Methylosinus trichosporium OB3b: one gene and its partner. Each later gene encodes a partner of the first gene's protein in a complex. Links are inferred from orthologs where the notes say so. Each region holds a gene or a part of one and is shown on either strand. Other genes may lie near its edges. The genes, in order: rimM and rpsS.

Region 1 (15,157 bases):
GAAGCTGTCGGTCACATTCACCGTGCCGGTGGCGGCGACGCGGCCGACGTCGTTGCGACCGAGATCGAGCAGCATCAGATGCTCGGCGCGCTCCTTCTCGTCGGCGAGCAGATCGGCGGCGAGGCGCTCGTCCTCGGCCTTGTCGGGGCTGCGCCAGCGCGTGCCGGCGATCGGGCGGATCGTCACCTTGCCCTCGCGCACGCGAACGAGAATCTCGGGCGAGGAGCAGACGATCTGAAAGCCGCCGAAATCGAGAAAGCAGAGAAAGGGCGCCGGATTGACGCGGCGCAGCGCGCGATAGAGCGCGAAGGCGGGCAGAGCGAAAGGCGCGGTGAAGCGCTGCGACAGCACGACCTGAAAAATATCGCCGGCGCGGATATAGTCCTTGGCGCGCTCGACCATCTCGAGGAAGCGCGCGGGCGCGGTGTTGGATACGGGCTCTTGCGCCAGCAGCAGCGGATCGGCCTGGGTCTCGCGCTGGTCGAGCGGCGTCTCCAGCGTCGCCACCACGGCGTCGAGACGCGCGAGCGCGGCCTCATAGGCGGGTCTCGCCGCGACGCCGGGCTGCGGCCGCGCCGGCGTGACGACGATGATCTCGTCGCGCACCGTGTCGAACACCACCATCACCGTCGGGCGCAGCAGGATCGCGTCGGGAACGCCGAGCGCATCCGGCTTGGCCGGCGGCAGGCGCTCCATCAGCCGCACCGTGTCATAGCCGAGATAGCCGAACACGCCCGCCGCCATGGGCGGCAGATGCGCGGCTTGGTCGACCGCCGATTCGGCGATCAGCGCGCGCAGCGCGTCGAGCGGCGGCGCGTCGCAGGGCTCGAAGGCCTCGCGCTCCTGCAGCGCGCGGCGGTTGATCGAGGCCTTTTCGCCGTCGATGCGCAAGATGACGTCGGGATCGAGTCCGATCATCGAGTAGCGGCCGCGCGCGGCGCCGCCTTCGACCGATTCGAGCAGGAAGCTGTTCCCAGCTCTTTCGCGCGCGAGCTTCAGATAGGCCGAGACCGGCGTTTCGAGATCGGCGACGAGCCTCGTGACGACGAGCGCAGCGCGCCCCGCCTCGTGCTCGGCCGCGAAGGCTTCGAAGGACGGCTCGAACGGCGCCTCGCTCACTGGTCCTGTTCTCCGCCGGTCGCGGCTTCCAGCGCTTTCTGATTGATGCTGACGTTGTAGATCTTCTCCAGCGCGCCGACATATTGCTCGAGAATGTCGTTGGTGAAGGCGGGCTTCATCTGCTCCGCCGCCGCCTTGGCCTCGAGCGAGCTCGCGTCATAGGGCTGCGTCGTCGCATTCTCGACGCGGAACACCAGCCGGCCGCCGTCGACCGCCACCGAGCCCGCGCCATGCACGGGCGTGTCGAAGACGGCGATGATCGCGGCGTTGGGGATCGCCGGGTTGGGCGCGCGCTTCACATCATTGGCGCGCCGCGATTCGGCACCGGCGGATTTGGCGACGTCCGCGATCGTCTTGCCGGCGCGCAGCTCCGCGGCCAGCGCGTCGGCCTTGGCGGCGAGCGCCTTCTGCAGCCGCTCCTCGCGCACCGCGATCTCGACGTTCGGCTTGGCTTCCTCGAAGCTGCGCTGGCGCGCCGGCTCGACCTTCGCCACCTCGAACCAGAGATAGCCGCCGTCGCGCGTCGCCACCGTGTCATTGTCGACGCCGACGTCGGAGGCGAAGGCGGCCTTGAGCAGATCTTCCGAGCCGAAGACGCTGGGGATCTCCTGGCCGGCCTTGTCGCGGCCGCTCGCGTCGGTCGCCTCGACGGCCACGACCTCGAGCCCGAGCGACTTCGCCGCTTCGGCCAGCGCCTTGCCGCCGGCCCGCTGGTCCTCGATCGCGTCATGGACCTTCTGAACCTGCGGCGCCGCCCGCTCGCGGGCGATCTCGCCGCGCAATTCGTCGCGCGTCTGCTCGAAGCTGCGCGTGACGACGCTCGGGACGATCTTCTCGATCTCCAGAATGGCGTAGCCGAAGGCGGTCTGAACCGGGCCGACGAAGCCGGGCTTTTCCGGCGCGAACACCTTGTCGGACAGCTTGATCTCGCCGAGGTCCTTGGCCTCCAGCAGGCCGAGGTCGATATCCTTGGTCGCGAGCTTGCGCTCCGTGGCCAGCGCCTCGAAGGAGAGCCCGCCCTCGAGCCGCTTCAGCGCCGCATCGGCCTCGTCCTTGGCGGCGAACAGAAGCTGGCGCAGATGGCGCTTCTCCGCCGTTCCGTAGCGCTTGGTCTTGACCTCGTCATAGAGCTTGCGCGCCTCCTCCTCGGAGACCTCCTGCGGCTTGGCGAGGCTCGCCGGCGTCGCTGCGAGAATGACGAGCCTGCGATATTCCTTGGCGCGGAAACTCTGCTCGCGATCCTCGAAATATTTCTTCAACTCCTCCTCCGAGGGGGCGGCGATCTCGCCGGCCGCGGCGGCCGGCAGCTCGAAATAATCGACGTCGCGCGCCTCGTTGCGGAAACGGTGCAGCGCCTCGAGCACGAGCTGCGGCGGCTCCATCGCGCCGACGACCGAATCGGTCAGCTCCTTACGCACATAGCCGCTCTTCTGCTCGGCGAGGAAGCTGCGCTCCGTATAGCCGGCGTCGCGCAAAATCTGCTTGAAGCGGTCGGAGTCGAACTTGCCCGTCGGGCCTTTGAACACATTCTCGTCGCGCACGAGCTTCAGCACGTCGGGGTCGCCGATGGCGAGGCCGAGCGCGCGCGCCTTCTGATCGAGCGTGAGCTCGGTGATCATCCGCTGCAGCACCTGCTCGTCGAGCCCGTAACGACGCGCCTCCTCATTGGTGATGGCGCGGCGGGCGCGCTGCTGCAGGCGGCGCAGCTCGTTCTGATAAGCGCCGCGATAGGCCTCGACGGTGATCTCGCCCGAGCCGACCTTGGCGAGCCTTTTGGTCGAGAAGCCGCGGAACACGTCGCCTATGCCCCAGACTGCGAAGCTCAGCGCGATGAAGCCCATCACTATGCCGAGAATGACGCGGCCGATCCGATGTTGCGAGGCGATGCGCAGGCCTTCCAGCATGACGTTCTCGTTTCCCTTGGGCGCGGCTGATCCGGCTCTTTGCGTGGGTCTTCGGCCGGAATTGGCGCGGACTATAGGTAGCGTCGCCTCCACTTGCAATCGCGCCGTCGTCGCCCGCTCGGGCGAGGCTGTGCGCGCACCGGCCGCGCGACATCCGGGGGAACCGAAGCGGCGGCCCTCGCGTTTGGACGCCCTGGGGGGCGCCGCGGACTCTCTCGTGGAGCTCGCGATCCGGAGTGTGCAGATGAACCTCATGAAGACACTGACGATCGGCGCGGCTGCGCTCGGATGGCTCGTTTTGGTTGGCCAGGCCGGCGCAGCGCCGTCAGGCAAAGAGGCGAAATATGCCGCCGCGACCCGTTACGAGAGCGGGAGCCGTCCCGCGCAGAAGCAGAAATGGAGTTCTTCGTCGCATCGTTCGGTCACCGGCCGCTCGGCCTATGCGCCGCGCGGAATGTCGGCGCGCTGCGCGGGGCAAGGCGGCCGCCTGATCGTCGGGCGCAGCGGCGACTGGCGCTGCGTGACGAGAAGCGGGCGTTCGATCTATGTGCCGAAGAGCGGACGCAGCGCTTATTCGCCGCGGGGCAAGGAGATGTATCATCAGCGCGGAATCAAGGGCGGCCGTTCGCTCGAACGGCCGCATGGCTCGAACGAGATACAGCCGCGTGCGACCCTCGCCGCCATGAGCGGCGGCGCCGAAGGCCGGTCTGTGCAATCTCCGAAGATCGCGCCGCAGGGCGGCGCGATGGGAACGCATGGCCGCGCGCCCTATAGCGATATCCCGAGCAAGCCCCTGAGCAAAGGCCGCTCCGGCGCGGCGCCCAAGCAGAGCCGCTGAAGATGAAGCGAGGAGCCCGGCCCTGCGCCGGGCTCCACTCTCTCGTTGCAATGAAAGAGCGAGGCTGAAGGCTCGCGGTCCAGGGCCCGGGTTTGGACCGCGAGCCTTCAGGCTCGCTTCTTTAAAAAGAAAAGCGCCCCTCTCGGGGGAGGGGCGCTCGATCTTCGAATGGGTGTCTCAGGTCGTCTGCTGAATGGCCGAGAGGCGCCAAGCCTCCGGGCCGCGTCCCGCCGGCCGGCGGAACGTCCAGACTTCGGTCGATTGCGTCGGCGTCGCGTCGCCTCGCACCACCCTGCCGGTGGCCCGTTCGACGAACTGGTCGACGAGCGAAAAGCGCATGGCGACAGTCGCATATTCGTCGCCGCCCTCGCGCCAGGCCTCGGCGAGATCGCCCTGCAGCAGCTTCACGCCGGAGATGCGATTGACCACCCCCTCGCGCGCGTTGGACTTGAGGTCCTCCGCGAAATAAGAGGCCATTTCAGGCGTCGTCAGCGCATCGAGACGCGCCACATCCTCGCGGCTATAGGCCTCCTGAGTCTCGCCGAGCAGCCGCTCGAAAGCGGGAAAATCGGCCTGCGACAGAGAAATAGGGGCGCTGCGCTCCGGCGTCTGCGCGCCGCCGCCGCCGGGAAAGCCCATGAAGCCGAAGCCCGGGCCGCCCGGACGCGGGCCGGCGCCGCCGGTCCCGCCGAAGGCCCCGGCGAGCTTGCGGCCGGCGAACCACTGGAAGGCGAGGCGCGCCAGAAAGAAGATCAGCGCCAGCTGCAGCAGCAGGCCGATCATGGAGGCGAAGCCGCCGAGCCCGCCGCCGAGACCGTGGCCGGTCAGCATGCCGAAGAGGCCCGCGCCGAGCAGGCCGCCGGCGAGGCCGCCGAGCAGGCCGCGTCCAAAGGAGCCCATGCCGGGCGACGGAGCGGGATTGAAGGCGGGACGGTTCATTCCCTGAGCCTGCGGCGTCTCATAGGATCGCTGCATCGGCGCGGCCGGGCGCGGCGCGGTATTGGTGGCCGGCGGAGCCGAGAAGCTGCGCGAGCCGCGGCTGCCGGAGCTCATGCCGCCGCCCATCTTGGCCTCGCCGACCGCCGGCGCGAGCGCCAGCAGCGCGGCCAGAGCGAGCGCCGACAAGGATTTAAGGTGCGATGTCCGCAACGACATGTCTTTCCTCGAACGTGGGGCCCGCGGCGCGGAATCGCTCGGGCGCGTCATATATAGGAATGCGTAGCCGCAGAGGCAAAGAGCCGATGGCTAAAAATCGAACGGAAGGATAGCGAAGCCTTGACGCCTACACTGACATTCGTGGTCGCGGCGGCGCGCAACGGCGTGATCGGGGCGAGGGGGCGGACCCCCTGGCGGCTGCCGACCGATCTGAAGCGGTTCCGCGAGCTCACCTGGGGGAAGCCTCTGCTGATGGGGCGGCGCACCTTCGATTCGATCGGCCGTCTCCTGCCCGGGCGCGAGACTCTCGTGCTCTCGCGCGATCCGTCCTTCCATCCGGCGGGCGCCCATGTGGCGCGCACGCCGCAGGAGGCGCTGCGTCATGCCGAATCATTGGCGCTGGCGATGGGCGCGCAGGAGGCCGCCGTGGCCGGCGGCGCCGAGATTTTCGCGGCCTTTCTGCCTCTGGCCGATGTGATTCATCTGACCGAGGTGGCGCTGACGGTCGAGGGCGACGCGATTTTTCCCGCGCTCGATCCCCGCGAGTGGCGCGAGACGGAGCGCCTCACCCCGCCGCGCGCCGCCGAGGACGAGGCGGATTGCGCCTTCGTGCGGCTCGAGCGAACGAGTGGCCGAGAAGCGCAAACAGCTGTTGCAGGCGAAGAAGCGTGAAGCTATAAGCCCGTCACCAGCGGCGGCCGATACGGCCCGCCTGTCGGAGTGTAGCGCAGCCTGGTAGCGCACCTCGTTCGGGACGAGGGGGTCGGAGGTTCGAATCCTCTCACTCCGACCATTTCCATTCAGCTCAGCTCTTACTTTCGGTGCCGGCGATGGCGGCGCGGGCCTGACGTCAGCTCACCGAAAGCCTGATCGCGCGCTGGACGCGAAGGCGTAGCCGAGCCATATTTCAAAGCGCTCGGGAAAGGATACGTGATGAGCGCGGTCGCATTCGACACCCTGAAATTCGCCCGCAAGCTCGAGGCCGGCGGATTCACGCAGGCCCAGGCGACCGCGGCCGCAGAAGCTTTCGCCGACGCCACGAGCCAGGAGCTCGCGACGAAGTCCGACCTCGCCGCGACGAAGGCCGAATTGAAGGCCGACATCGAGCTCGTGAAGCGCGATCTCAAAATCTGGTTCGGCTCGGTCATGGTCGTCGCCGTCGGCGTGATCCTCGCCGCGATCCGTTATCTGCCCGCCGGCCATCCCTAAAGATGGCCGATCCCGCTTCTTTCGGCGTGCTCTCCTGCGAGCAGATCGCCGAGCTGACCGCCGCCGGCGCTATTGTCTCCACTCGGCCGATCGAGGACGGCCAGCGCCAGCCGGCGAGCCTCGATCTGCGGCTCGGGCCCAAGGCCTATCGCGTGCGCGCCAGCTTTCTGCCGGGCAAGGGCCGCAGCGTCGAGGCGCTGCTCGCCGAGCTCTCCTATGACGAGATTGCGCTCGGCGGCCGCGGCGCCGTGCTCGAGCGCGGCTGCGTCTATGTGATCCCATTGCAGGAGAGCCTCGCTCTGCCCGCCGATGTCGCAGCCGTCGCCAATCCCAAGAGCTCGACCGGCCGGCTCGACATCTTCACGCGCCTCATCACCGACGACACCGAAATTTTCGATCATGTCGCCGCCGGCTATGAGGGCCGTCTCTACGCGGAGGTGTCGCCGCGCAGCTTCAGCGTGCGCGTGCACGAGGGCTCGCGGCTCGATCAGATGCGCTTTCGCCGCCGGGGCGCCGCCGATCTCCTGCTCGCCGACGCGGCTCTCGCCGCCGAGCATGCGCGCGCGCCGCTCGTCGACGGAGATCTCACCTTGCGCGACGGCGTGATCCTGCGCGTCGCGCTCGATGGTCTGGCGGGAGACGTCGTCGGCTATCGCGCGCAGAAGCACGCCGACGTCATCGACGTCGATCTCGTCGATCATTATGCGATCGAGGACTATTGGGAGCGGTTGCCGCTGCGCGCGAGCCGCAAGCTCATTCTCGATCCGGACGAGTTCTACATTCTCGCCTCGCGCGAACGGCTGCGCATCCCCGCGCATCTTTCGGCCGAGATGATGGCGATCGATCCGGCGATGGGCGAGTTCCGGGTGCATTACGCCGGCTTCTTCGATCCCGGCTTCGGCTGCGCCGCGCAAGGGCGGCCGGGAAGCCGCGCCGTGCTCGAGGTGCGCAGCCATGACGTGCCTTTCATTCTCGAGGACGGGCAGGTGATCGGCCGCCTCGTCTACGAGCCGATGTCGGCGGAGCCGAAGCTCGTCTATGGCGAGGTCGGCGGCTCCAACTACCAGGGCCAGGACCTGAAGCTCTCCAAACATTTCAAGGCGCCGTGAGCCGCGGCGACGGGCCGCGTCGACCTTTGTCGGAAAACGGCAATAATCCGGTGAGATGAGAGACGCTGGCCGCGGCGGGCGATATATTTCGGCGGGCTTCCGGAGCAGGGCATGGGCGAAGGCGCGCGCGTTCCCGCGATCATCGACGAGACGGGCCTGCAGGCGTTGCTCGGCGCACTGCGCGCGCGCGGCTATTCTCTGCTCGGGCCGAGCCTGCGCGACGGAGCGATCGTCTATGACGAGATCGCCGATGTCGCCGATCTGCCGCGCGGCTGCGGCGACGAGCAGGACGGCGGCCATTATCGCGTCACGCAGCGCGGCGACGACGCTCTGTTCGGCTATGCCGTCGGCCCGCAATCCTGGAAGCGCTTTCTGCACCCGCCGGTGCTGCGCCTGTGGCGCGCGCGGCGCGAGGGCGACGAATTGCGCGTCGAGGCTGAGCCCGAAGGAAGTGAAAAATACGCCTTCATCGGCGCGCGCTCCTGCGAGCTGCACGCCATCGCCATTCAGGACCGCGTGCTGATCGGCGGCGAGCATGTCGATCCGCATTATCGCGCGCGGCGTGAAAACATCTTCGTCGTCGCCGTCAATTGCGGCGTCGCCGGCGGCGCCTGCTTCTGCGTGTCGATGAAGACGGGACCGAAGGCGACATCGGGCTATGATCTCGCGCTGACGGAGCTGATCGGCGACGATCATCGCTTTCTCGTCGAGATCGGAACCGAGGATGGCGGGGAGCTGCTCGGCGCCCTGGCGCATCGCGACGCGAGCGCGAGCGAGATCGCCGCGGCGGAGGCCGTCGTCGCGCAGACGGCGGCGAATATGGGCCGCTCGATGCAGCCCGATGTGGCGTCGCTGCTCGCGCGCAATCTCGAGCATGAGCGCTGGGACGAGGCAGCGTCGCGCTGCCTCTCCTGCACCAATTGCACCATGGTTTGTCCGACCTGCTTCTGCACCTCGGTCGAGGATGCGAGCGATCTCTTCGGCGCCGAAAGCTCGCGCTCGCGGCGCTGGGACTCCTGCTTCACCATGGATTTTTCCTATATTCACGGCGGCAGCGTGCGCAGCAGCGGCAAGTCGCGCTATCGCCAATGGATGACGCATAAGCTCTCGACTTGGCACGATCAGTTCGGCACGACCGGCTGCGTCGGCTGCGGGCGCTGCATCGTCTGGTGTCCGGTCGGCATCGACATTACGGAGGAGGCGCGCGCCATCGCCGAGAGCGAGACGAAAGGAGGCGCGACATGATCGAGGGTCTCGAACATATCGTCGCGGCGCATGCGTTCTTCGCCGGCCTGGAGCCGTCCCTTGTCGCGCTCGTTTCCGGCTGCGCCAAGAATGCGCGTTTTGAAGCCGGCAAATATCTGTTCCGCGAAGGCGAGAGCGCCGATTGGTTCTATCTGCTGCGCGAGGGCCGCGTGGCGCTGGAGCTGCGCGATCCGGCGCGCGGCGCCGTGACGCTGCAGACCCTCGGCCCGGGCGAGGTTTGCGGCCTCTCCTGGCTGGCGCCGCCCTATCGCTGGAGCTATGACGCGCGCGCGCTCGACAACGCGCGCGCCATCGCCATCGACGCCGCCTGCCTGCGCCGCAAGAGCGAGGCCGATCCGCGCTTCGGCTATGAGATGATGAAGCGCTTCATGCCGCCGCTGATCGAACGTCTGCAGGCGACGCGGTTGCAGATGATCGACATCTATGGCGCCCATGGCTGACCACGATCCGATGATTCCGCGCGTCGCGCATGTGCGCAGGAAGCAGCGCGAGCTCGTTGATGTGGCGACGTTGGAGATCGACGCCGGAGAGTTTTTCTTCGCGCCCGGCCAGTTCAACATGCTCACCGTCTTCGGCGTCGGCGAGGCGGCGATCAGCGTCAGCGGCGATCCCGCCGATCCGTCGCGGCTCGTTCATACGATCCGCGCCGTCGGCGCCGTGTCGCGCGCGCTCACCGAGCTTTCTGTCGGCGAGCCGATCGGCTTGCGCGGCCCCTTCGGCCGCGGCTGGCCGATGGATGAGGCGCGCGGACGCGACGTCATCGTCGTCGCCGGCGGACTCGGCCTCGCGCCTTTGCGTCCGGCGCTCTATCGCCTCTTCGCGGAGCGCGAGAATTATGGCCGCGTCATTCTGCTCTATGGCGCGCGCAGTCCGCAGGACATCCTCTTTCGCGACGAGCTCGAGCAATGGCGCGGGCGGCTCGACGCCGAGGTGGAGGCGACGGTCGATCATGCGCGCGGCGATTGGCGCGGCAATGTCGGCGTGGTGACGAAGCTCATCGCGCGCGCCGTTTTCGATGCGCCGAACGCGCTCGCCATGCTGTGCGGGCCGGAGATCATGATGCGCTTCGTCGCCGATGCGCTCGGCGACAGAGGCGTGGCGCCGGAGCGCATCCATCTCTCCATGGAGCGCAGTATGAAATGCGCGATCGGCTGGTGCGGCCATTGCCAGTTCGGACCGGTGTTCATCTGCCGCGACGGGCCGGTGTTCACCTATGCGCAATTGCGTGGCCTGCTGGCGACGAAGGAATTGTGAGCGATGAGCGCGGAAAAGCACAGGCCGCGGCTCGCGGTGTGGAAATTCGCCTCCTGCGACGGCTGTCAGCTGACGCTGCTCGATTGCGAGGACGAGCTGCTCGCCGTGGCGCAGGCGCTCGACATCGCTTACTTTCCCGAGGCCACGCGCGCGCCCATTCGCGGCAATTACGATGTCTCGCTGGTCGAAGGATCGATCACGACGCCGCATGACGCGGAGCGCATACAGGATGTGCGGTGCCGCTCGCGCAGCCTCGTCACCATCGGCGCCTGCGCGACATCGGGCGGCGTGCAGGCGCTGCGCAATTTCGCCGATGTGAAGGACTATGCGTCGATCGTCTATGCGCGTCCCGATTATATTCATACGCTCGCGACATCGACGCCGATCGCCGATCATGTGAAGGTCGATTTCGAATTGCGCGGTTGCCCGATCGACAAGGGCCGGCTGATCGAGGTGATCTCGGCCTTTCTCATCGGCCGCAAGCCGGCGGCGCCGGCGCATAGCGTCTGCCTGCAATGCAAGCTGAAGGGCAATGTCTGCGTGATGGTCGCGCATGGAACGCCCTGCCTCGGCCCCGTCACCCATGACGGCTGCGGGGCGCTCTGTCCCTCTTATGATCGCGGCTGCTACGGTTGCTTCGGCCCCATGGAGACGCCGAACGCGCCGTCGCTGAGCGGCAGGCTCGCGCAGCTCGGCATGGACGAGCGCGATCTGCGGCGCATCTATCGCAGCTTCAACGCCAATGCCGAGCCCTTCCGCACGGAGAGCGAGCGCCATGGGAAGTAGGACCATAAAGGTCGGCGCGCTCGCCCGCGTCGAAGGGGAGGGCGGGCTCGAGATCGTCATTCGCGACGGCGAGGTGAAGAGCGCGGCGCTGAACATCTTCGAGCCGCCGCGCTTCTTCGAGGCGCTGCTGCGCGGACGCGGCTTCGCCGAGGCGCCCGACATCACCGCGCGCATTTGCGGCATCTGCCCGGTCGCCTATCAGATGAGCGCGGTCCATGCGATCGAGACTGCGCTCGGAGTCGAGGTCAGCGGTCCGCTCGCCGATCTGCGCCGGCTGCTCTATTGCGGCGAATGGATCGAAAGCCATATGCTGCATGTGCATATGCTGCATGCGCCTGACTTTCTCGGCTATGCCGGCGGCGTCGAGATGGCGCGCGATCATGGCGACGTCGTGCGGCGCGGCCTCGCGATCAAGAAGGTCGGCAACGAGATCATGACGCTCGTTGGCGGCCGCGAGATCCACCCGATCAATGTCCGCGTCGGCGGATTCTATCGCGCGCCGCGTAAGCGCGAGCTGGCGACGCTCGTCGAGAAGCTCGAGCGCGCGCGCGATGCCGCGCGCGAGGTCGTGCGCTTTGTCGCAGGCCTCGATTTCCCCGAGTGCGAGCGCGATTACACTTTCGTTTCGTTGCGTCATCCGGGCGAATATCCGTTCACGCGCGGGCGCATCGTCTCCAGTCGCGGTCTCGACATCGACGCATCGCAATTCGACGCGCATTTCGAGGAATTTCATGTGCAGCGCTCGACGGCGCTGCATGCGCGCATGCGTCACGACGGCGCGCCCTATCTCGTCGGTCCGCTGGCGCGCTATGCGCTGAACTTCGACGCTCTGTCGCCCCTCGCGCAGGAGGCCGCGCGCGAGGCGGGCCTCGGACCCGTCTGCGCCAATCCCTATAAGAGCATCATCGTGCGATCGGTGGAGACGCTCTATGCGCTCGATGAAGCGCTGCGCATCATCGCGCGCTATGAGGAGCCGGATCGTCCCTTCATCGTCATCGAGCCGCGCGCCGGCGAAGGCGCGGCGGCGACCGAGGCGCCGCGCGGCATGTTGCATCATCGCTATCGGCTCGCCGCGGATGGCGTGATCGCCGACGCCGTCATCACGCCGCCGACCTCGCAGAATCAGAGCATGATCGAGAAGGATCTGCAGAGCCTCGTCGCGGGCTTCCTGCATTTGCCGGAAGAGGAGCTGCGCCATCGCTGCGAGCAGACGGTGCGCAATTTCGATCCCTGCATCTCCTGCTCGACGCATTTTCTGCGGCTCGACGTGGATCGCGGCTGAGATAGGCGTCTTCATGCGCAGGGCCGTCATTGCGAGGAGTGCAGCGACGAAGCAATCCAGGGGCCGCCCCACGGCTCTGGATCGCTTCGCTGCGCTCGCGATGACGGAGAGGCGCGTGAGATGACGCGCGTCGTCATCGGCGTCGGCAATCCCGATTGCGGCGACGACGCCGTCGGCCGGCGCGCGGCGGCGCTGATGCGGGTCGCCGCGCCGCCGCGCGTCGAGATCATCGAGCGGGACGGCGAGACGACGGCGCTGCTCGCGGCGATGAACGGCGCCGAGCTGGCGATCTTCATCGACGCCTGTGTCTCGGGCGCTGCGCCCGGCGCCGTGCGGCGCTTCGACGTCGCGCGCGCGCCGCTGCCACAGAGCGAATTTGCCGCCTCGAGCCATGGTCTCGGTCTCGCGACGGCGATCGAGCTCGCGCGCGCGCTCGGCGACTTGCCGCGCGTCTGCATTGTCTATGCGATCGAGGGCGAGAGCTTCGCGCAGGGCGCCCCGCTGTCGCGCGCGGCGGAGGCGGGCGCGATCGAGGCGGCTCGGCTGGCGCTCGCTGAATTGCGAGCCTGAAGGCTCGCGGTCCAAGGCGCGCATCCTGGACCGCGAGCCTTCAGGCTCGCAACTCGCTCACGTCTCCGCCGGCGCCGATTCGCCCGGAACGAAAGCGTCGAAGGCGGCCCAGAATTGCTCGCGCAACTCGTCGCGCTCCATCAGCAATTCGTGACGCGCGCCGGGGATGGCGACGAGATTGCCGACCGGCAGGCTCCGCGCGAAGCGCTCGATCGCGCGCGAGGAGACGATGCGGTCGCGCCCGCAGGAGAACAGCAGCGCCGGCGCGCGAATGGCGCGCGCATATTCCGGCGCGGAAAATTGCTTCATCAGACGGAAGGCGGCGTTGATCCAGCCGACCGTCGGATCGCCGATGGCGAGATGCGGCGCCGCGGCGAGCGACTCGGCGTTGCGCAGGAAGCGCAAGGGATCGGAGGTGAGCCGATTGCCCTCGAACGGCTCCTCGAACAGCGATTTTCCATTGCCGCCGGGCACGAACATGGCGCCGAGGCCGAACATGTCGAGCGTGTCGGCGAGCGCGCGCGCGCCTTTGGGGAAGCGCAGTCCCTCGAGGTCGATCATCGGCGCCAGCAGGATCAGTCGCTCGAACGGCGAGCGCGTCGAATGGGCGCGGTCGAGCAGGATCGCCGCGCCCATGGAATGGGCGAGCGCATGCCAGGGGCGCGGACAGGAGAGTGTCAGCGTCTCGCCGATAAAAGCGTCGAGGTCGCGCTGATAGAGAGCGAAATCGTCGATATGGCCCTTGCGCGGATCGGCGAGGTCACGCTCCGAGCCGCCCTGGCCGCGCCAGTCCATCGTCGCGACATGATAGCCGCGCCCGAGCAATTCGCCGATTGTCTCGAAATATTTCTCGATGAACTCGGCGCGGCCCGGAAACAGCGCGATGGTGCCGCGCGCCTCGCCAGCGGGCGCGAAGGTGGCGACGCGCAACGCGCGCCCATCCGAAGCGTGAATGGCGAAGACCGAGCCGCCGGGCGGAACCGGATTATGCGGCGTTGCGACGAGCTCCACGGGCGTCTCCTGCGATCCGTGCGATTCTCTTGGGTTGCGATTATCGCATGGCGAGGGGAACGGAAAAAGACGTCAGCGTCAGGACGCGGCTTCGTCGTCCTCGCTCTCCGGCGGTTCTACGAGCACGCGTCCGCCGGAGACATCGACGATCGGAACCACGGCCTTGGTGAAGGGGAGGAGCAAGGTCTCGCCGCCTTGTGGCGGCGCGATCTCCAAAATATCGCCCGCGCCGAAATTGCGCACCGCGATCACGACGCCGAGCGTCTCGCCGGCGCGCGTCTCGGCTCTGAGGCCTTCGAGATCGGCGAGATAGAATTCGTCCTCGTCCGGCGCCGGAAGCGCCTCGCGCGGAACATAGAGCTCGACGCCTCTCAGCGCTTCGGCGGCGCTGCGCTCGCTCACCCCTTGCAGGCGCGCGACGAACATGTCCTTGCCGAGCGAGCGCAGCGAGGCGATGACGAAGCGGCGCTGGCCGCTCGCGTCGAAGAGCGGGCCATAAGTCGAGATCGCCGCCGGATCGGCGGTGAAGCTCTGCAGGCGAATCTCGCCGCGCACGCCATGCGCGGCGCCGAGCCGGCCGAGAAGCACGGCGTTCTTCATGCGCGCGCAGAAGCGAGCGTCATTGCGAGGCGCGACCACGACGAAGCCGTCCAGACGCCGCGCTGCGGCTCTGGATTGCTTCGCTGCGCTCGCAATGACGGCGTCGTCACGCGGAGGCCGCGGCCTCGGCGGCCGCAGCGGCGGCGGCGGCGCGCTCCTGGGCCTTCTTCTTCGGCTGCGCCTTCTGCGGATTGTTGCGCGCCTCGCGCTTGCCGACGCCGACGCTCTCGAGCAGGCGCTCGACACGGTCGGTCGGCTGCGCGCCCTTGGCGATCCATTCCTTCGCCTTTTCGGCGTCGAGCACGAGACGATCGGCGGCGTCCTTCGGCTTCAAGGGATCGAAAGTGCCGAGCTTCTCGATGAAGCGGCCGTCGCGGGGCGAGCGCGCATCGGCGACGACGACGCGATAGAAGGGACGCTTCTTGGCGCCGCCGCGGGAGAGTCTGATCTTCAGGGACATGTCGGTTCCTTTTTCAGTGAGTGGTGAGTGGTGAGTAGTGAGTGGGCGGAGCTGTTCACTACTCGCCACTCACTACTCACTTTTCTCATTTCTTCTTCCCGAACGGATTGAGCCCGCTCAGGAAACCTCCGCCGCCGCCGAGCCCGGGGAGGGTCGGCTTGGAGGAGAATGCGGAAGCCGGCGGCGCGGCGGGAATGCCGCCGCCGGGGCCGGGGGAGGGCGGCGCGCCGCCCATCTTCTTCTGCAATTCGGCCATCTGTTCCTGGGTCGGCGCCGGCATTCCGCCGAGGCCCATCATCTGCGCGGCCTTGCCCATCATGCCGCCGCGCTTCATGCCGCCCATGGCCTTCATCATGTCGGCCATCTGGCGGTGCTGCTTCAACAGCTTGTTGATCTCCTCGACCTTCATGCCGGAGCCCGCGGCGATGCGGCGCTTGCGCGAGGCTTTGAGGATATCGGGATTGCGCCGCTCCTTGGGCGTCATCGACGAGATGATGGCGCGCTGGCGCTTGAACATCTTGTCGTCGATATTGGCGGCGGCGATCTGCTCCTTCATCTTCCCGACGCCGGGGAGCAGGCCCATGATGCCGCCGA
Region 2 (15,047 bases), 2.1 Mb from region 1 along the record:
CACGCGTCCGGCGCGCTTCATATGGCGCGTCATGGCGCGGCGGGCCGCCTCGATCTGGCGCGCCGTCACGCGCTCGGGCTCCATCGCCTTCAGGCCGAACTGGCCGAAGTTGAGCGAGAAACCGCCCTTGGCGTTTCCGTGGATGCGGCCCTTGAAGGCCTTGCGGAATCTGGTGCGCTTGGGTTGCAGCATGATGCGTTGCTCTCGAAATTAGGCCGCGTCGCGCGGTTCGCGGGGCTCGCGACGACGACGCTCGCCATGATGGTCGCGCTCTCCGCCGCCCGCGGCCGCCTCGGCGAGACGCTTGTCCTGAGCCATCGGATCATGCTCGAGGATCTCGCCCTTGAAGATCCACACCTTGATTCCGCAGGCGCCATAAGCGGTATGCGCGGTGGCGACGCCATAATCGACATCGGCGCGCAGCGTATGCAACGGCACGCGACCCTCGCGATACCATTCCAGCCGCGCGATCTCCGCGCCGCCGAGACGGCCCGAGCAATTGATGCGGATGCCCTGTGCGCCGAGGCGAATGGCCGACTGCACGGCGCGCTTCATGGCGCGACGGAAGGCGACGCGGCGCTCGAGCTGCTGCGCGATCGAATCGGCGACCAGCGTCGCTTCGACCTCGGGCTTCCTCACCTCGACGATATTGATCACGACCTCGCTGCCGGTCAGTCGGCCGACCAGCTTGCGGATCTTGTCGATATCCGCGCCCTTCTTGCCGATCACGACGCCCGGACGGGCGGAGTGAATGGTGACACGGCATTTTTTGTGCGGGCGCTCGATGATGATGCGCGACACCGCTGCTTGCTTCAGATGCTTGGCGACCGCCGCGCGGATCGCGAGATCCTCGTGCAGCAGCTTCGCATATTCGCCCTTGCTGGCGAACCAGCGAGAGTCCCAGGTGCGGTTGACGCCGAGGCGCAGACCGATCGGATTGACCTTCTGACCCATCGATAGCTCCTCTTTACGCCTTCGCCGTCGCTTCGACTTCGCGGACGATGATGGTCAGATTCGCGAAGGGCTTCTCGATGCGGCTCGAGCGGCCTCGCGCGCGAGCGGCGAAGCGCTTCATCACGAGCGACTTGCCGACGAAGGCCTGGGCGACGATCAGATCGTCGACGTCGAGGCCGTGATTGTTCTCGGCATTGGCGATGGCGCTCTCGAGCGTCTTCTTCACCTCATGCGCGATGCGCTTGCGGGAGAATTCGAGATCGGCCAGCGCGCGATCGACCTTCTTGCCGCGGATGAGCTGCGCGAGAAGATTGAGCTTCTGCGGGGAGACGCGCAGCGTGTTGGCGACGGCTTTCGCCTCATTGTCGGCCAGCGCGCGCGGATTGCTCGGCTTGGACATGGGTTATCAGCCTCTCTTCGACTTCTTGTCCGCGGCGTGGCCGTGGAAGGTGCGCGTCGGGGAGAACTCGCCGAACTTATGGCCGATCATATCCTCGCTGACATTGACGGGAATATGCTTGTGGCCATTGTGGACGCCGAAGGTCAGCCCCACGAACTGCGGCAGGATGGTGGAGCGACGGCTCCAGATCTTGATGATCTCGTTGCGTCCCGAGCCGCGCGCGGTCTCCGCCTTCTTCAGCAGATAGCCGTCGACGAACGGGCCTTTCCAGATAGAGCGAGCCATGGATCAGCCCTTCTTCTTCTTGGCGTGCCGCGAGGACACGATGAATTTGTCGGTCTGCTTGTTCGTGCGCGTCTTCTTGCCCTTGGTCGGCTTGCCCCAGGGGGTCACCGGGTGACGGCCGCCCGAGGTGCGGCCCTCGCCGCCGCCGTGCGGATGGTCGACCGGATTCATGGTGACGCCGCGATTGTGCGGGCGACGACCGAGCCAGCGCGCGCGCCCCGCCTTGCCGAGCGAGATGTTCATATGATCGGGGTTCGACACCGCGCCGATCGTCGCGAAGCACTGGCCGTGCACCAGACGCTGCTCGCCCGAATTGAGGCGAATGATCACATAGCCCTGATCGCGGCCGACGATCTGCGCATAATTGCCGGCCGAGCGGGCGATCGCGCCGCCCTTGCCGATCTTCATCTCGACATTATGCACGATCGTGCCGACCGGGATGTTGCCGATCGGCATGGCGTTGCCGGGCTTCACATCGACCTGATTGCCCGAGATCACCACGTCGCCGGCGGAAAGCCGCTGCGGCGCGAGAATGTAGGACAATTCATCGTCGGCGTAGCGAATGAGCGCGATGAAGGCGGTGCGGTTCGGATCATATTCGATCCGCTCCACCTTTGCGGAGACGTCGAGCTTGCGGCGCTTGAAGTCGATGAGACGGTAGGTCTGCTTGTGGCCGCCGCCGCGGAAGCGCACCGTCACACGGCCGTTGTTGTTGCGGCCGCCCGACGACGTCTTGCCCTCGGTCAGCGTCTTGACCGGCTTGCCCTTGTAGAGATCGCTGCGGTCGACGATGACGAGCTGTCGAAGGCTCGGCGTGACCGGCTTGAATGTCTTCAGCGCCATGGTTCTTGTCCTCGAGCCCTTCTTACAGTCCCGTCGTCACGTCGATCTTATGGCCTTCGGCCAGGGTGACGACGGCTTTCTTCACTGTCGACTGGCGGCCGCGCACACCGCGGAAGGCGCGCAGCTTGCCCTTGCGCAGCAGCGTGTTGACCGCATCCACCTTCACGTCGAACAGCCCCTCGACCGCCGCCTTGATCTGCGGCTTGGTCGCGGTGCGCGCGACATTGAAGACCACTTTGTTCTGCTCCGAGGCGATCGTCGCCTTCTCGGTGATGACCGGAGAGACGATCACGTCGTAATGGCGCGGGTCCTTGCTCATTTCAGGCGCGCCTCCAGCGCATCGACCGCGGCGCGGGTGAGAACCAGCTTATCGCGGCGCAGAATGTCGTAGACATTGACGCCCGTGACCGGCAGCACGTCGATCTTCGGCAGATTGCGCGCCGCGAGCGCGAAATTCACCTGCGGCTCGGCGCCGTCGATGATCAGCGCGCTGGTCAGCCCGGTCTTGTCGAAACCGGCCTTCAGCATCTTCGTCTTCGGCGCGTCGAGCGACGCATTCTCCCAGACGATGATGGCGCCGTCCTTGGCTTTCGCCGAGAGCGCGTGCTTCAGCGCCAGGGCGCGCACCTTCTTGGGGAGGTCATGCTCATGGCTGCGCACCACCGGCCCGAAGGCGCGGCCGCCGCCGATGAACTGCGGCACGCGACGCGAGCCGTGACGGGCGCCGCCGGTGCCCTTCTGCTTATACATCTTCTTGCCGGTGCGGGCGATGTCCGCGCGGTTCTTCACCGCATGGGTGCCCGCACGCCGCTTGGCGAGCTGCCAGCGGATCATGCGGAAGATGAGGTCGGTCCGCGGCTCGAGACCGAAGATCTCGTCCGCGAGCTCGATCGAGCCGGCCTCCTGGCCGTCGTACGACGTGACGCCGATCTGCACGGCTCAGTCCTCCTTGTTTTCGTCTTGCGCGGCGGCGGCTTCGCCGAGGCGATACTTGCCCGGCTGCGGCGCCTCCGCCGGCAGCGCGCGCTTCACAGCGTCGCGCACAAAAATCCAGCCGCCGGCATGGCCGGGAACCGAGCCCTCGACCAGCAGCAGGCCGCGCTCGACATCCGTCTGCACGACGCGCAAATTCTGCGTGGTCACGCGGTCGACGCCCATATGGCCCGCCATCTTCTTGTTCTTGAAGGTCTTGCCGGGGTCCTGACGGCCGCCGGTCGAACCATGGGAACGATGCGACACCGACACGCCGTGAGTGGCGCGAAGACCACCGAAGTTCCAGCGCTTCATAGCGCCGGCGAAGCCCTTGCCCAGCGAGGTGCCGGTCACATCGACGAACTGGCCGACCACGAAATGATCGGCGGTGATCTCGGCCCCGACCGGCAGCAGCTCGGATTCGGCGACGCGAAACTCGGCGAGCTTCAGCTTCGGCTCGACCTTGGCGATGGCGAAGCGCCCGCGCTCGGCCTTGGAGACGTTCTTCACCTTGGCGCGGCCGATGCCGAGCTGCACGGCGGTGTAGCCGTTCTGCTCCATGGTGCGATGCGCGACGACTTGGCAGCCGTCGAGCTTCAGCACCGTGACCGGCACATGCTCGCCCGCCTCGGTGAAAACGCGGGTCATTCCGACCTTTTGCGCGATGACGCCAGACCGCATGATCTCTTCCTTCGCAAGGCGCATCGCTCTTCGATGCGAGAGGCGCCCGGTTTATTTTTTAAAGCTTGATCTCGACGTCGACGCCCGCGGCGAGATCGAGCTTCATCAGCGCGTCCACCGTCTGCGGGGTCGGATCGACGATATCGAGCACGCGCTTATGCGTTCTGATCTCGAACTGCTCGCGCGATTTCTTATCGATATGCGGCGAGCGGTTCACCGTGAACTTCTCGATCTTGGTCGGCAGCGGAATCGGCCCCCGCACCTGCGCGCCCGTGCGCTTGGCGGTGGAGACGATTTCCTTGGTCGACGTGTCGAGAATCCGGTGATCGAACGCCTTGAGGCGAATCCGGATGTTTTGTCCGTTCATCAGCGTCTTCCTCTTGGACCGCGGGCCGCGCGGCTCGCTTTGGACCGCGAGCTTTCACGCTCGCAGCCCCGCTTCATGAATGCGAGCCTCTAGGCTCGCGGTCCAAATCCCTGTTACTCGATGATCGAGGCGACGACGCCGGCGCCGACGGTGCGGCCGCCTTCACGGATGGCGAAGCGCAGCTTCTCCTCCATGGCGATCGGCACGATGAGGCTGACATCCATCGAGACATTGTCGCCCGGCATCACCATTTCGACGCCTTCCGGAAGCGTCACGATGCCGGTCACGTCCGTCGTGCGGAAGTAGAACTGCGGACGATAATTGGTGAAGAACGGCGTATGGCGGCCGCCCTCCTCCTTCGTCAGAATATAGGCCTCGGCCTTGAACTTGGTGTGCGGCTTCACCGTGCCCGGCTTGCACAGAACCTGACCGCGCTCCACGTCCTCGCGCTTGGTGCCGCGCAGCAGGCAGCCGACATTGTCGCCCGCCTCGCCCTGATCGAGCAGCTTGCGGAACATTTCGACGCCGGTCACCGTCGTCTTCGTCGTCGCGCGAATGCCGACGATCTCCACTTCCTCGCCGACCTTGACCACGCCGCGCTCGATGCGGCCCGTCACCACCGTGCCGCGGCCCGAGATCGAGAACACGTCCTCGACCGGCATCAGGAAGGGCTGATCCTTCGGACGCTCCGGCTGCGGAATATAGGCGTCCACCTCGGCCATCAGCTTCATGATCGCGTCATGGCCGAGCTCGGGATTCTTATTCTCGAGCGCACACAGAGCCGAGCCCTTGACGATCGGAATATCGTCGCCGGGGAACTCGTATTTCGACAGAAGCTCGCGCACCTCGAGCTCGACGAGCTCGAGCAGCTCCGGATCGTCGACCATGTCGACCTTGTTCAGGAACACGACCAGCGCCGGCACGCCGACCTGGCGGGCGAGCAGAATGTGCTCGCGCGTCTGCGGCATCGGGCCGTCGGCGGCGGACACGACCAGAATGGCGCCGTCCATCTGCGCGGCGCCGGTGATCATGTTCTTCACATAATCGGCGTGGCCGGGGCAGTCGACGTGGGCGTAGTGGCGATTCTGCGTCTCATATTCGACATGCGCCGTCGAGATGGTGATGCCGCGCGCGCGCTCCTCGGGGGCCTTGTCGATCTGGTCATAGGCCGTGAAGGTCGCGCCGCCGCTCTCGGCCAGAACCTTGGTGATCGCCGCCGTCAGCGACGTCTTGCCATGGTCGACGTGTCCGATCGTGCCGATGTTGCAATGCGGCTTCGTGCGAGAGAACTTTTCCTTGGCCATGGCCACACTCCTTCAGAAGACTGATTCCGAGACGTCGAGATATGATCAGGCGTATTTCGCCTGGACCTTCTTCGACTCCGCCTCGGGGACCTGGTCGTAGTGGTCGAATTGCATCGTGTAGTTGGCGCGCCCCTGGCTGAAGGAGCGCAACTGATTGACGTAGCCGAACATATTGGCGAGCGGCACCATCGCGTCGATGACCACCGCATTGCCGCGCATGTCTTGGCCCTGAATCTGGCCACGTCGAGAGTTCAGATCGCCGATGACCGAGCCCGTATAGTCTTCGGGCGTCACCACCTCGACCTTCATGATCGGCTCGAGCAGCACCGAGCCGCCCTTCTGCAGCGCCTCGCGGAACGCCGCGCGAGAGGCGATCTCGAAGGCGAGCACCGACGAGTCGACATCGTGGAAGCCGCCGTCGATCAGCGTCGCCTTGACATCGACCACCGGGAAGCCTGCGAGGATGCCGGAGCCCATCACGCTGTTGATGCCCTTTTCGACGCCGGGGATGTATTCCTTCGGCACCGAGCCGCCGACGATCTTCGATTCGAAGGCGTTGCCGGAGCCGGGCTCATTCGGCTCGAAAATGATGATGACGCGAGCGAATTGGCCCGTGCCGCCAGTCTGCTTCTTATGCGTGTAGTCGATCTCGACGCGCTTCGTCAGACGCTCGCGATAGGCGACTTGCGGCGCGCCGATATTGGCGTCGACCTTATAGGTGCGCTTCAGAATGTCGACCTTGATGTCGAGATGCAGCTCGCCCATTCCCTTCAGAATGGTCTGGCCGCTCTCCTGATCGGTGGACACGCGGAAGGACGGATCCTCGGCGGCGAGCTTGGACAGAGCAATGCCGAGCTTCTCCTGATCGGCCTTCGACTTCGGCTCGATGGCGATCTCGATGACCGGCTCCGGGAACTCCATGCGCTCGAGGATCGCCGGCTTCAGCGTGTCGCAGAGCGTGTCTCCGGTGCGGGTCTCCTTGAGGCCCGCCAGCGCGACGATGTCGCCGGCGAAGGCTTCCTTGATGTCCTCGCGGTTGTTCGCATGCATCAGCAGCATGCGGCCGACGCGTTCCTTCTTGTCCTTGGTCGAGTTGAGCACGGTCGTGCCCGAATCGATCTTGCCGGAATAGACGCGGCAGAAGGTGATGGTGCCGACGAAGGGATCGTCCATGATCTTGAAGGCGAGCATGGAGAAGGGCTCGCTGTCGGACGGATTGCGCACGAGCTCGGCGCCCGTGTTCATGTCGACACCCTTGATCGCCTCGCGATCCAGCGGCGACGGCAGATAATCGACGACGGCGTCGAGCAGCGGCTGAACGCCCTTGTTCTTGAAGGCCGAGCCGCAGAACACCGGATGGAAGGCGGTGTAGCGGACGGCTTTGCGGACGAGGCGCTTCAGCACCTCCTCGCTCGGCTCCTGGCCGTCGAGATAGGCGGCCATGGCGTCGTCGTCGAGCTCGACCGCCGCCTCGACCAGCGTGGTGCGATATTCCTTGGCCTTCTCGACGAGATCGGCCGGAATCTCCTCGTCATGATATTTGGCGCCGAGACCCTCGTCGTCCCAGACCACCGCCTTCATGCGGACGAGATCGACGATCCCCTTGAACTGGTTCTCGGAGCCGATCGGCAGCTGCATGCAGATCGGCTTGCCGCCCACCTTGGTCACGATGTCGTCGACGCAGCGATAGAAATCGGCGCCGATCTTGTCCATCTTATTGACGAAGACGACGCGCGGCACATGATATTTGTCGGCCTGACGCCACACCGTCTCGGTTTGCGGCTCGACGCCCTGATTGCCGTCGAGAACGCAGACCGCCCCGTCGAGCACGCGCAGCGAACGTTCGACCTCGATGGTGAAGTCGACGTGGCCGGGCGTGTCGATGATGTTGAGGCGCTTGCCGTTCCAGAAGGTCGTCGTCGCGGCCGAGGTGATGGTGATGCCGCGCTCCTGCTCCTGCTCCATCCAATCCATCGTCGCGGCGCCTTCATGCACCTCGCCGATCTTATGGCTCTTGCCGGAGTAATAGAGGATGCGTTCGGTCGTCGTCGTCTTGCCCGCGTCGATGTGGGCCATGATGCCGAAGTTGCGATAGTCTTCGATGGGATGGCTACGGGGCATAGGACAAGTCCTCGGTGAGAGGGCGACGGAACAAGGTTACCAGCGGTAATGCGAGAAGGCGCGGTTGGCTTCCGCCATGCGGTGCGTGTCCTCGCGCTTCTTCACCGCATTGCCGCGGTTGTTGGAGGCGTCGAGCAGCTCCGCAGACAGACGATCGACCATCGTCTTGTCGTTGCGAGCGCGCGCCGCGGTGATGATCCAGCGGATCGCCAGCGCCTGACGGCGCTCGTTGCGCACCTCGACCGGCACCTGATAGGTGGCGCCGCCGACGCGCCGCGAGCGAACCTCGATCGCCGGCGCGACATTCTCGAGCGCGGTCTTGAAGACCTGCAACGGGTCGCTCTTGGCCTTGGACTCGATGATGTCGAAGGCCCCGTAGACGATCGCCTCGGCGACCGACTTGTTGCCGGCGTACATGATCGAGTTCATGAATTTGGTGACGACGGTATCGCCGAACTTGGCGTCCTCGATGATTTCCCGCTTCTCGGCGCGATGGCGACGCGACATGGCTCTCGCTCCTTACTTCGGACGCTTCGCGCCGTATTTCGAACGGCGCTGCTTGCGGTCCTTGACGCCCTGCGTGTCGAGCACGCCGCGCAGAATATGATAGCGCACGCCGGGAAGGTCCTTCACGCGGCCGCCGCGGATCATGACCACCGAGTGCTCCTGCAGATTGTGGCCCTCGCCCGGAATATAGCCGATGACCTCGAAGCCGTTGGTGAGACGAACCTTGGCGACCTTGCGGAGAGCCGAGTTAGGCTTCTTCGGCGTCGTCGTGTAGACGCGCGTGCAGACGCCGCGCTTCTGCGGGCAGGCCCCGAGATGGCGGGACTTCTCGCGGTAGGTCTTCGGTTGCCGCGGCTTGCGGATCAACTGGCTGATCGTCGGCATTCCAGGTCCTTCGCGTGTGGCGAATTGGCGAATCGTTCTTCTTGGACCCGCTCGCGTTCGATGAAACGCAAGCGAGCTGAGCGCCCTCGGCCGGCCGGCCCAAGGCGCTCCTCATGCAGAGGACCCCGAATCCGGGGTCGTGCCTTCCTGTCCGGCGATTTCTCGCCGTATGATGACCAACCGCGTGGCAGTCTCAGGTGAGGCCAGCAGCGTTTAAGTCCGGAACGTCGCGCGCTCGGCGCTCGCGACCACATGGAACTTACGGCCTGCCGAAAGTGGGCGGAACCTAATGTCCGCGCCTCGACGCGTCAAGCGCAGATTGCAATGCGGGAAGAAAATTTCGAGAAGGGGCCGCCAGGAGCTTTGCGAATTCGTGCGCGGTGGCTGCGGGGAGTGATCGGGGGCTCTCCCCCACGGCCCGGCGCCCTCGCCGAAACGGCGCGTGCGTGCTATATCGAAGCCATGCCCGCGCAAGTGCTTTTCAACCAGCTCGCCTATGTGGATCGCCTCCCTCGGGGCGGCTTCACGCCCGAGCAGGCGCGCGCCTCGGCGGAAGCGCTCGATAGCGCATTCTCCGAAGGCGTCGTGACCAAAGCGGATGTCGAGAACGCCAAGCACGAGCTGCAGGCGAGCATAGAGGCCCTGAGGCATGAGACGACCACGAGCAGCGACGCCCTCAAGAGTGAGATGACCGCGTGCAGCGAGGCTCTCGAGCATGAGACGGCTGCGAGCATCGAGGCGCTGCGGCACGAGACCAAATTGAGCGTCGAGGGGGTCAAGCACGACATCTCGCTGCTGAGGCAGGATTTCGACACGCTGCGGCGCGACGTCGTCGAATCGGAAGCGCGGCTGCGGCATGAGGTCAAGCGAGACATCTCCGAGTCGGAGACGCGCGTGCGCCTCGAGATCGCCCAATCGAAGAACGAGACGCTGCGCGGGCTGTTCGGCTTCGTCATCGTGCTGATCGGCGCCAGCTTCACCATCGTGAAATACGTCCGCTGAGCCGAAACAACCCATGACAATAGTCGACCGTCTGAAGGCCGCAGAGCATGCCATCGCCGAGCGCGCGCGCGACTGCGGCCGCGATCCGGCGGAGATCACGCTCGTCTGCGTCTCCAAGACCTTTCCCGGCGAGGCGGTGATCCCGCTGCTCGAAGCCGGCCATCGCGTCTTCGGCGAGAACAAGGTGCAGGAGGCGCGCGCCAAATGGGGGCCGCTGCGGGAGCGATTTCCCGTGGAGCTGCATCTCATCGGTCCGCTGCAATCCAACAAGGCGCGCGAGGCCGTCGAGACCTTCGACGTCATCGAGAGCGTGGACCGCCCGAAGATCGCCGAGGCCATCGCCGCCGAGATCGCGCGCCAGGGGCGGCGTCCGCGCCTTCTCGTGCAGGTCAACACCGGCGAGGAGCCGCAGAAGGCCGGCGTGCGGCCGCAGGAGGCCGACGCCTTCATAAAGCAGTGCCGCGAGCAATTTGGGCTCGAGATCGCCGGGCTGATGTGCGTGCCGCCGGTCGATCAGCAGGCCTCGCCGCATTTCGCGCTGCTCGCGGCGATCGCGCGGCGCAACGGGCTGAAGGATCTGTCTATGGGCATGAGCGCCGATTACGAGCTCGCCATTCAGCTCGGCGCGACCCATGTGCGCATTGGATCGGCGATCATGGGCGAGCGCGATTATTCGAAAGGCTGATCGATCGCGATCCGCACGCCGCGCGCGAGCCGTGGCAGCAGCCGCGCCATGTCGCGCGCGCGCAGCGCCACGCAGCCGGCGGTCGGACCGAGATCCAGCGTCGCAATGTGAAAGAAGATCGCGCTGCCGCGCCCGAGCGCGCGCGGACGGATATTGTAGTCGAGCACGCCGACGACGTCATAGAGCCGGTCGTCTCGCCACAGGCGCTCATGGCCGAGCTTCGTCGGCGCGCGCAGCGGATGATTATAGGAGAAGGACGCCGGATCGTCGCACCAGAGATCGTCCGGCCGGATGAAGCGCGAGGGAATGGCGCAGGCCGCCGCCCGTCCGGGCCGCAGCAGCAGCTGCAGCAGCCGCAGCCGTCCCGCCGGCGTCGCGCCGTCGCCTTCGCGCTTGGCGCGGGTGACGCCGGCGCGGCCGATGGCGCAGGGAAGGACGAGCGTCCCCGCGATGAGCTTGCCCCTGTGGCTCGGCGCGCCGTCGAAGCGGCGGGCCACGCGCAGGAGGCGAAGGCCGCGGACGCGCGGCGGGCGGGAGAAGAGGGCGGACATGGCGTTCTTCTTTACACTCCCGGCGCGCCGGGAGAAAATCGAACGGCGCCGGCGCGAGCCGAGCCGCTCATGTTCGGTGAGGAGAGAGCGCCGGAGGTCCATTTCGTGTCGCCGCCGCGTCGCATCCTGATCGCCGCAGCGCCGAGCCTGCGCGGAGCGCTGGTCGAGCAATTCGCCCTCCATCCCGATTTCGTGATCCTGGACGCGAGCGCCATCGACGCGGCGAAGACGCTCATCGCCGCCGGCGCGCTCGATATTCTGCTCGTCGATGCGGAGAGCGGAGCGGCGCTCGCCGGCGTGATGCAGCGATTCGAGGGACCTGTTCTGCGGATCGGCGAGGGCTCCTCCCCCACCCCGGGGACCATCCGCATCGCGCGTCCCTTTCGCTTCCCCGATCTGCTGGCGCGGCTGCGCGTCGCGAGCGGCGCGAAGGCGCGGGAGGTCGACATCGGCGCCCGCCGCTTCCGGCCCGGCGCTTTCGAGCTCGTCGACGCGGCCGGGCGCCGGCTGCCGCTCACCGAGAAGGAATCGGCGATTCTCACCCGGCTCGTCGAAGCCGATGGGGAGATCGTGACGAAGGAGATATTGCTGCGCGACATTTGGGGCTATCGTCCCGATGTGACGACTCGGACGCTGGAGGTTCATCTCAGCCGCCTGCGTCGCAAGATCGGCGCGCCAGGGCGGCTGTTGATCGCGAGGAACAACGGCTATCGCCTCGTGTTCCGGCGACGCAGCGACGAGGAGGCGACGCGCAACGGACTCTGAAAGGGCGCGGGAGACATGGCTCTCGAGGACGACATCGCCAATCTGCGGCGCATCTCTTTGTTCGAGGATTTCGAGACCGAGGCGCTGCGCCTGCTCGTGTTCGGCTCCGAGACCAAGCTGCTGCGCGCCGGCGACGCGCTGTTCCGGCGCGGCGAGCCGTCGGACGGCGGCTATATTCTCACCGGCGGCTCGATCGCGCTGGAGAAGCATGACGACGGCCGGCCCGCCGAGAAGATCCTGCGCCCGGTCGCGCTGATCGGCGAGACCGCGCTGATCGCAGAAACCACTCGCCCGATCACGGCCATGGCGCGGGAGCCGGCGACGACGCTGAAGATCACCCGCGCTCTGTTCCACCGGCTGCTCGAGGAATATCCCGCCACCACTCTGCGCGTGCGCCGGCGCCTCGCCGAGCGGTTGACGCTGCTCGCGCGCGAACTCGCTCTCGCGTCTTGAGCGACCGTCGCCGCGAGAATCCCGCGGGCGCGCTCTCGACGGCGGGGCGATTCCCTCCTAATTTATGAAAATTGCGAGTAGGGGCGCATCGTGTTCCGGCGCGCGGCCAGCGTCGCGCCGCCGGCGAGGAGGAAAAGCCATGTCCTATCCCGCCCATTTCGGCGCCACGGCGGCGCTCGGCGCGACAATCGCGCTCGCCTTCGTCCCGTCCGACAGCTTCGCCGCGCCGACCAGCGTCGCCGGCCGATCGACCGTGGAACTGCCCTCCCAGGTCGAGACCGTCGCCTATTGCGCCATACGACACCGTCACCGCGGCTACGCGCGCAGCCGCATCAGGCATGTCTATCATTACGTCTATGGGAGCCCGGCGCCGATCGTGAGCAGCGCCTACCCCGTCTACTCTGACAATCCTTATTATTACAACTACAGCTATGGCTATCCTTATTACGGCTACGGCTACGGCTACGGCTATCCTTATTACGGTTACGGCTATGGCTCCCCCGTTTATTCCAGCGGCTGGGGCTATCGCCGACCAATCGTCGGATGGGGCGGCGGCTGGGGCGGCCGGCGCGTCGGCTATTGGGGCGGCGGCCGGGGCTTCGGTGGCGGTTGGGGAGGCGGCCGGGGCTTCGGCGGCGGCTGGGGAGGCGGTCGCGGATTCGGCGGCGGCTGGGGAGGCGGTCATGGCTTCGGCGGTCATGGCTTCGGCGGCGGCTTCCATCACGGCGGCTTCGGCGGGTTCCACGGCGGGCGTTGACGTCACACCCTGGTTTCGCGCCGGGCCGATGCGCCCGGCGCGGCGCCATTCGCCGCATTCCATCGGCGGCCGGAGCCGATATGCTCGTCCTCGCGATTCGTCCGAAGCGTGAGAGAAGAGCGACCGTGATGGAAAGAGACGACGAAGGCCGCGCCGCCGCGGCGAGCCGGCTGCAGGAGCATGAAGCGCGCGCCGCAATTCTCGCGGAGCTGCACGCGAGGCCGTTCCTGCCGATCGAGCTGCCGCAGCGCATCTATCATTTCGCTTTTGCGACCAATGAGGACGAGGCCCGCGCCGACCGCGCCGCGCTCGCCGAGCTGCTGCGCTCGCATATGCTGCCGTCGCCGACCGGCGACGCCAAATTCCAGCGCCTCTCGATCGGCGACTGGCGACTGCGCTGGGAGCAGCACACCGAGTTCACCACCTACACCTGGTCCACGCAGAAGGAGGCGGGCGAGCCCTTTACTCATCCCGATCCGCTCGGCGCCGGCGAGTTCGCGTTTCGGGCGCCGGGCCGGCTGATCGTCGCCACCCATCTTTGCGCCGTCGAGGGCGGCCATTCCCACGAGGCGTTCGCGCAGCTGTTCAACTCGCAGAGCCTCTGCCTCGTGCGCGCGGCCAAGGGCGCCGCGCACGTGATGACCGATTTCGCCGTCGATCCCTTCGGCTTCACCCGGCTGCTGGTGAAGACGGGCGGCATCGGCGCGCTGGAGACGGGGCGGCTGCTGCAGCGCGTGCTGGAGATCGAGACCTATCGCACCATGGCCCTGCTCGGCCTGCCGGAGGCGCGGGCCGCCGGGCCTCAGTTGCGGGCGATGGAGAGCGAGATTTCCGACGTCACCCATGCGCTCAGCCAGACCCAGGACATGCGCACGAGCCGCGATCTCCTGAAGCGCTCGAGCGATCTCCTCGCCAAGAGCGAGGCGCTGTCGACGCGCACCGCCTTCCGCTTCGGCGCCAGCCGCGCCTATCACGCCATAGTGAAGAACCGACTGGCCCTGATCCAGGAGGCGAAGGAGAGCCATTACACGACCATCTCCGCCTTCTTCAGCGCCCGGCTCGATCCGGCGATCGAGACCTGCAACGCTTTCGAGGCGCGGCAGGCGCGGCTCGCCGCCCAGGTCGAGCGCGCCGTCGACCTGATGCGCACCGGCATCACCTTCGAGCTCGAGCAGCAGAACCGCGATCTGCTCGACGACATGAACCGCCGCGCGCGGCTGCAGATGCGCCTGCAGAAGCTGGTCGGCGGCCTCTCCATCGCCGCGCTCAGCTATTATGTCGCCGGCCTCTCGCTGTATTTCTTCAAGGGCGTGAAGGACGCCGGCTTCCTGCCCTTCGGCTTCACCGGCGAGGAGGCGGCCGCCACGGCCATGCCTCTGGTGATCTTGGGGGCCTGGGCGTTCTGGCAGCGGGTGAAGCGGCTCTCGGCCAAGGCGCAGGAGGAGGAGCGCGTCAGCTGACGCGCTCCAGCGCCCTATCTCCGGCGCGAATTACTAGACTTTTATGAAATACATCTTGTTTAAACGAGCAGAATTGCTAGAATTGATTTTATTTCCATAGGCCGCCCTCTCCGACATTCGCTCGGCAGCAGAAATACGGTGCGAGGCAAACAATTGAAAATCATCATGTATTTTCCGCCGGCGCGCCAGCTCGCGCCAACATAAGTAAATGCCCTAATTTTGGATTCGCTCGCCAGCAAGTATTGACGAGCATCGACCCCGCTCGCGGTCGGGAAGAAACTTCGAAGAAGACAAGAAGAGGGCAGGAGATGAGCAAAGCCATACGTACGCATTCGATCAATTTGAGATATTTCTTTTCATGATTTTACCTGTCTTTGATCCGATGGAGGCGCCCTTGTCCTTCTGAGCCGCCGCCGCCCGCCGGGCGTGTCCATGTTTGCGTAACGCGTAAGGAGCTCATCATGATTTCTGTGTCGGAATGCGCGGCCATCGCCGGCCTCGCGTCGAACGAGCTGGTTCTGGGCGCCGCTCCCTCTGCGAAGCACCGCTCGCTGCT

Evidence for each region.
Region 2: the proteins of rimM (region 1) and rpsS are in contact, whole or in part, in a crystal structure (PDB 3A1P), measured with the Thermus thermophilus proteins. The link is inferred for Methylosinus trichosporium OB3b from one-to-one orthologs. Residues at the interface, in WP_008632437.1 of Thermus thermophilus: Val4, Glu5, Ile6, Gly7, Arg8, Arg22, Gly23, Glu24, Val26, Leu84, Glu85, Glu86, Gly87, Arg88, Tyr89, Tyr90, Tyr91, Phe92, Leu94, Asp111, Ile112, Leu113, Asp114, Ala115, Gly116, Ala117, Gln118, Asp119, Val120, Ile122; in WP_011173711.1 of Thermus thermophilus: Lys28, Arg29, Leu30, Lys32, Thr48, Gln56, His57, Val58, Pro59, Val60, Tyr61, Thr63, Met66, Glu73, Phe74, Pro76, Thr77, Arg78, Arg81, His83, Gly84, Lys85, Glu86, Ala87, Lys88, Ala89, Thr90, Lys91, Lys92, Lys93.

Annotation. Positions count from the first base shown.
Region 1 is NZ_CP023737.1:4,288,943-4,304,099, forward strand. Bases 12,343-15,151 are described here. They hold rimM (ribosome maturation factor RimM), read right to left. Parts: upstream 14,104-15,151; coding sequence 13,582-14,103; downstream 12,343-13,581. Other genes in these bases: CQW49_RS20405 (hydrogenase maturation protease), read left to right, coding at 12,343-12,492; CQW49_RS20410 (alpha/beta fold hydrolase), read right to left, coding at 12,550-13,503; rpsP (30S ribosomal protein S16), read right to left, coding at 14,210-14,563; ffh (signal recognition particle protein), read right to left, coding at 14,649-15,151. Outside these bases: trpE (anthranilate synthase component I), read right to left, coding at 1-1,119; CQW49_RS20345 (SurA N-terminal domain-containing protein), read right to left, coding at 1,116-3,023; CQW49_RS20350 (hypothetical protein), read left to right, coding at 3,268-3,861; CQW49_RS20355 (Tim44 domain-containing protein), read right to left, coding at 4,039-5,016; CQW49_RS20360 (dihydrofolate reductase), read left to right, coding at 5,137-5,688; CQW49_RS20370 (hypothetical protein), read left to right, coding at 5,950-6,225; CQW49_RS20375 (2'-deoxycytidine 5'-triphosphate deaminase), read left to right, coding at 6,228-7,334; CQW49_RS20380 (4Fe-4S dicluster domain-containing protein), read left to right, coding at 7,446-8,579; CQW49_RS20385 (cyclic nucleotide-binding domain-containing protein), read left to right, coding at 8,576-9,040; CQW49_RS20390 (FAD/NAD(P)-binding protein), read left to right, coding at 9,024-9,854; CQW49_RS20395 (NADH-quinone oxidoreductase subunit B family protein), read left to right, coding at 9,858-10,640; CQW49_RS20400 (Ni/Fe hydrogenase subunit alpha), read left to right, coding at 10,630-11,922; more of CQW49_RS20405, read left to right, coding at 12,043-12,342; more of ffh, read right to left, coding at 15,152-15,157. UniProt on the Escherichia coli protein: One of at least 4 proteins (Era, RbfA, RimM and RsgA/YjeQ) that assist in the late assembly stage of the 30S ribosomal subunit.
Region 2 is NZ_CP023737.1:2,184,141-2,199,187, forward strand. The notes cover bases 1-2,699. They hold rpsS (30S ribosomal protein S19), read right to left. Parts: upstream 1,640-2,699; coding sequence 1,361-1,639; downstream 1-1,360. Other genes in these bases: rplP (50S ribosomal protein L16), read right to left, coding at 1-192; rpsC (30S ribosomal protein S3), read right to left, coding at 211-954; rplV (50S ribosomal protein L22), read right to left, coding at 968-1,354; rplB (50S ribosomal protein L2), read right to left, coding at 1,643-2,482; CQW49_RS10510 (50S ribosomal protein L23), read right to left, coding at 2,505-2,699. Outside these bases: more of CQW49_RS10510, read right to left, coding at 2,700-2,801; rplD (50S ribosomal protein L4), read right to left, coding at 2,798-3,418; rplC (50S ribosomal protein L3), read right to left, coding at 3,422-4,135; rpsJ (30S ribosomal protein S10), read right to left, coding at 4,194-4,502; tuf (elongation factor Tu), read right to left, coding at 4,616-5,806; fusA (elongation factor G), read right to left, coding at 5,852-7,927; rpsG (30S ribosomal protein S7), read right to left, coding at 7,964-8,434; rpsL (30S ribosomal protein S12), read right to left, coding at 8,447-8,818; CQW49_RS10550 (coiled-coil domain-containing protein), read left to right, coding at 9,281-9,820; CQW49_RS10555 (YggS family pyridoxal phosphate-dependent enzyme), read left to right, coding at 9,834-10,505; CQW49_RS10560 (L,D-transpeptidase family protein), read right to left, coding at 10,490-11,056; CQW49_RS10565 (winged helix-turn-helix domain-containing protein), read left to right, coding at 11,126-11,821; CQW49_RS10570 (cyclic nucleotide-binding domain-containing protein), read left to right, coding at 11,837-12,274; CQW49_RS25105 (hypothetical protein), read left to right, coding at 12,414-13,031; CQW49_RS10585 (DUF3422 family protein), read left to right, coding at 13,160-14,491; CQW49_RS25110 (hypothetical protein), read left to right, coding at 14,953-15,047. UniProt on the Escherichia coli protein: In the E.coli 70S ribosome in the initiation state it has been modeled to contact the 23S rRNA of the 50S subunit forming part of bridge B1a; this bridge is broken in the model with bound EF-G.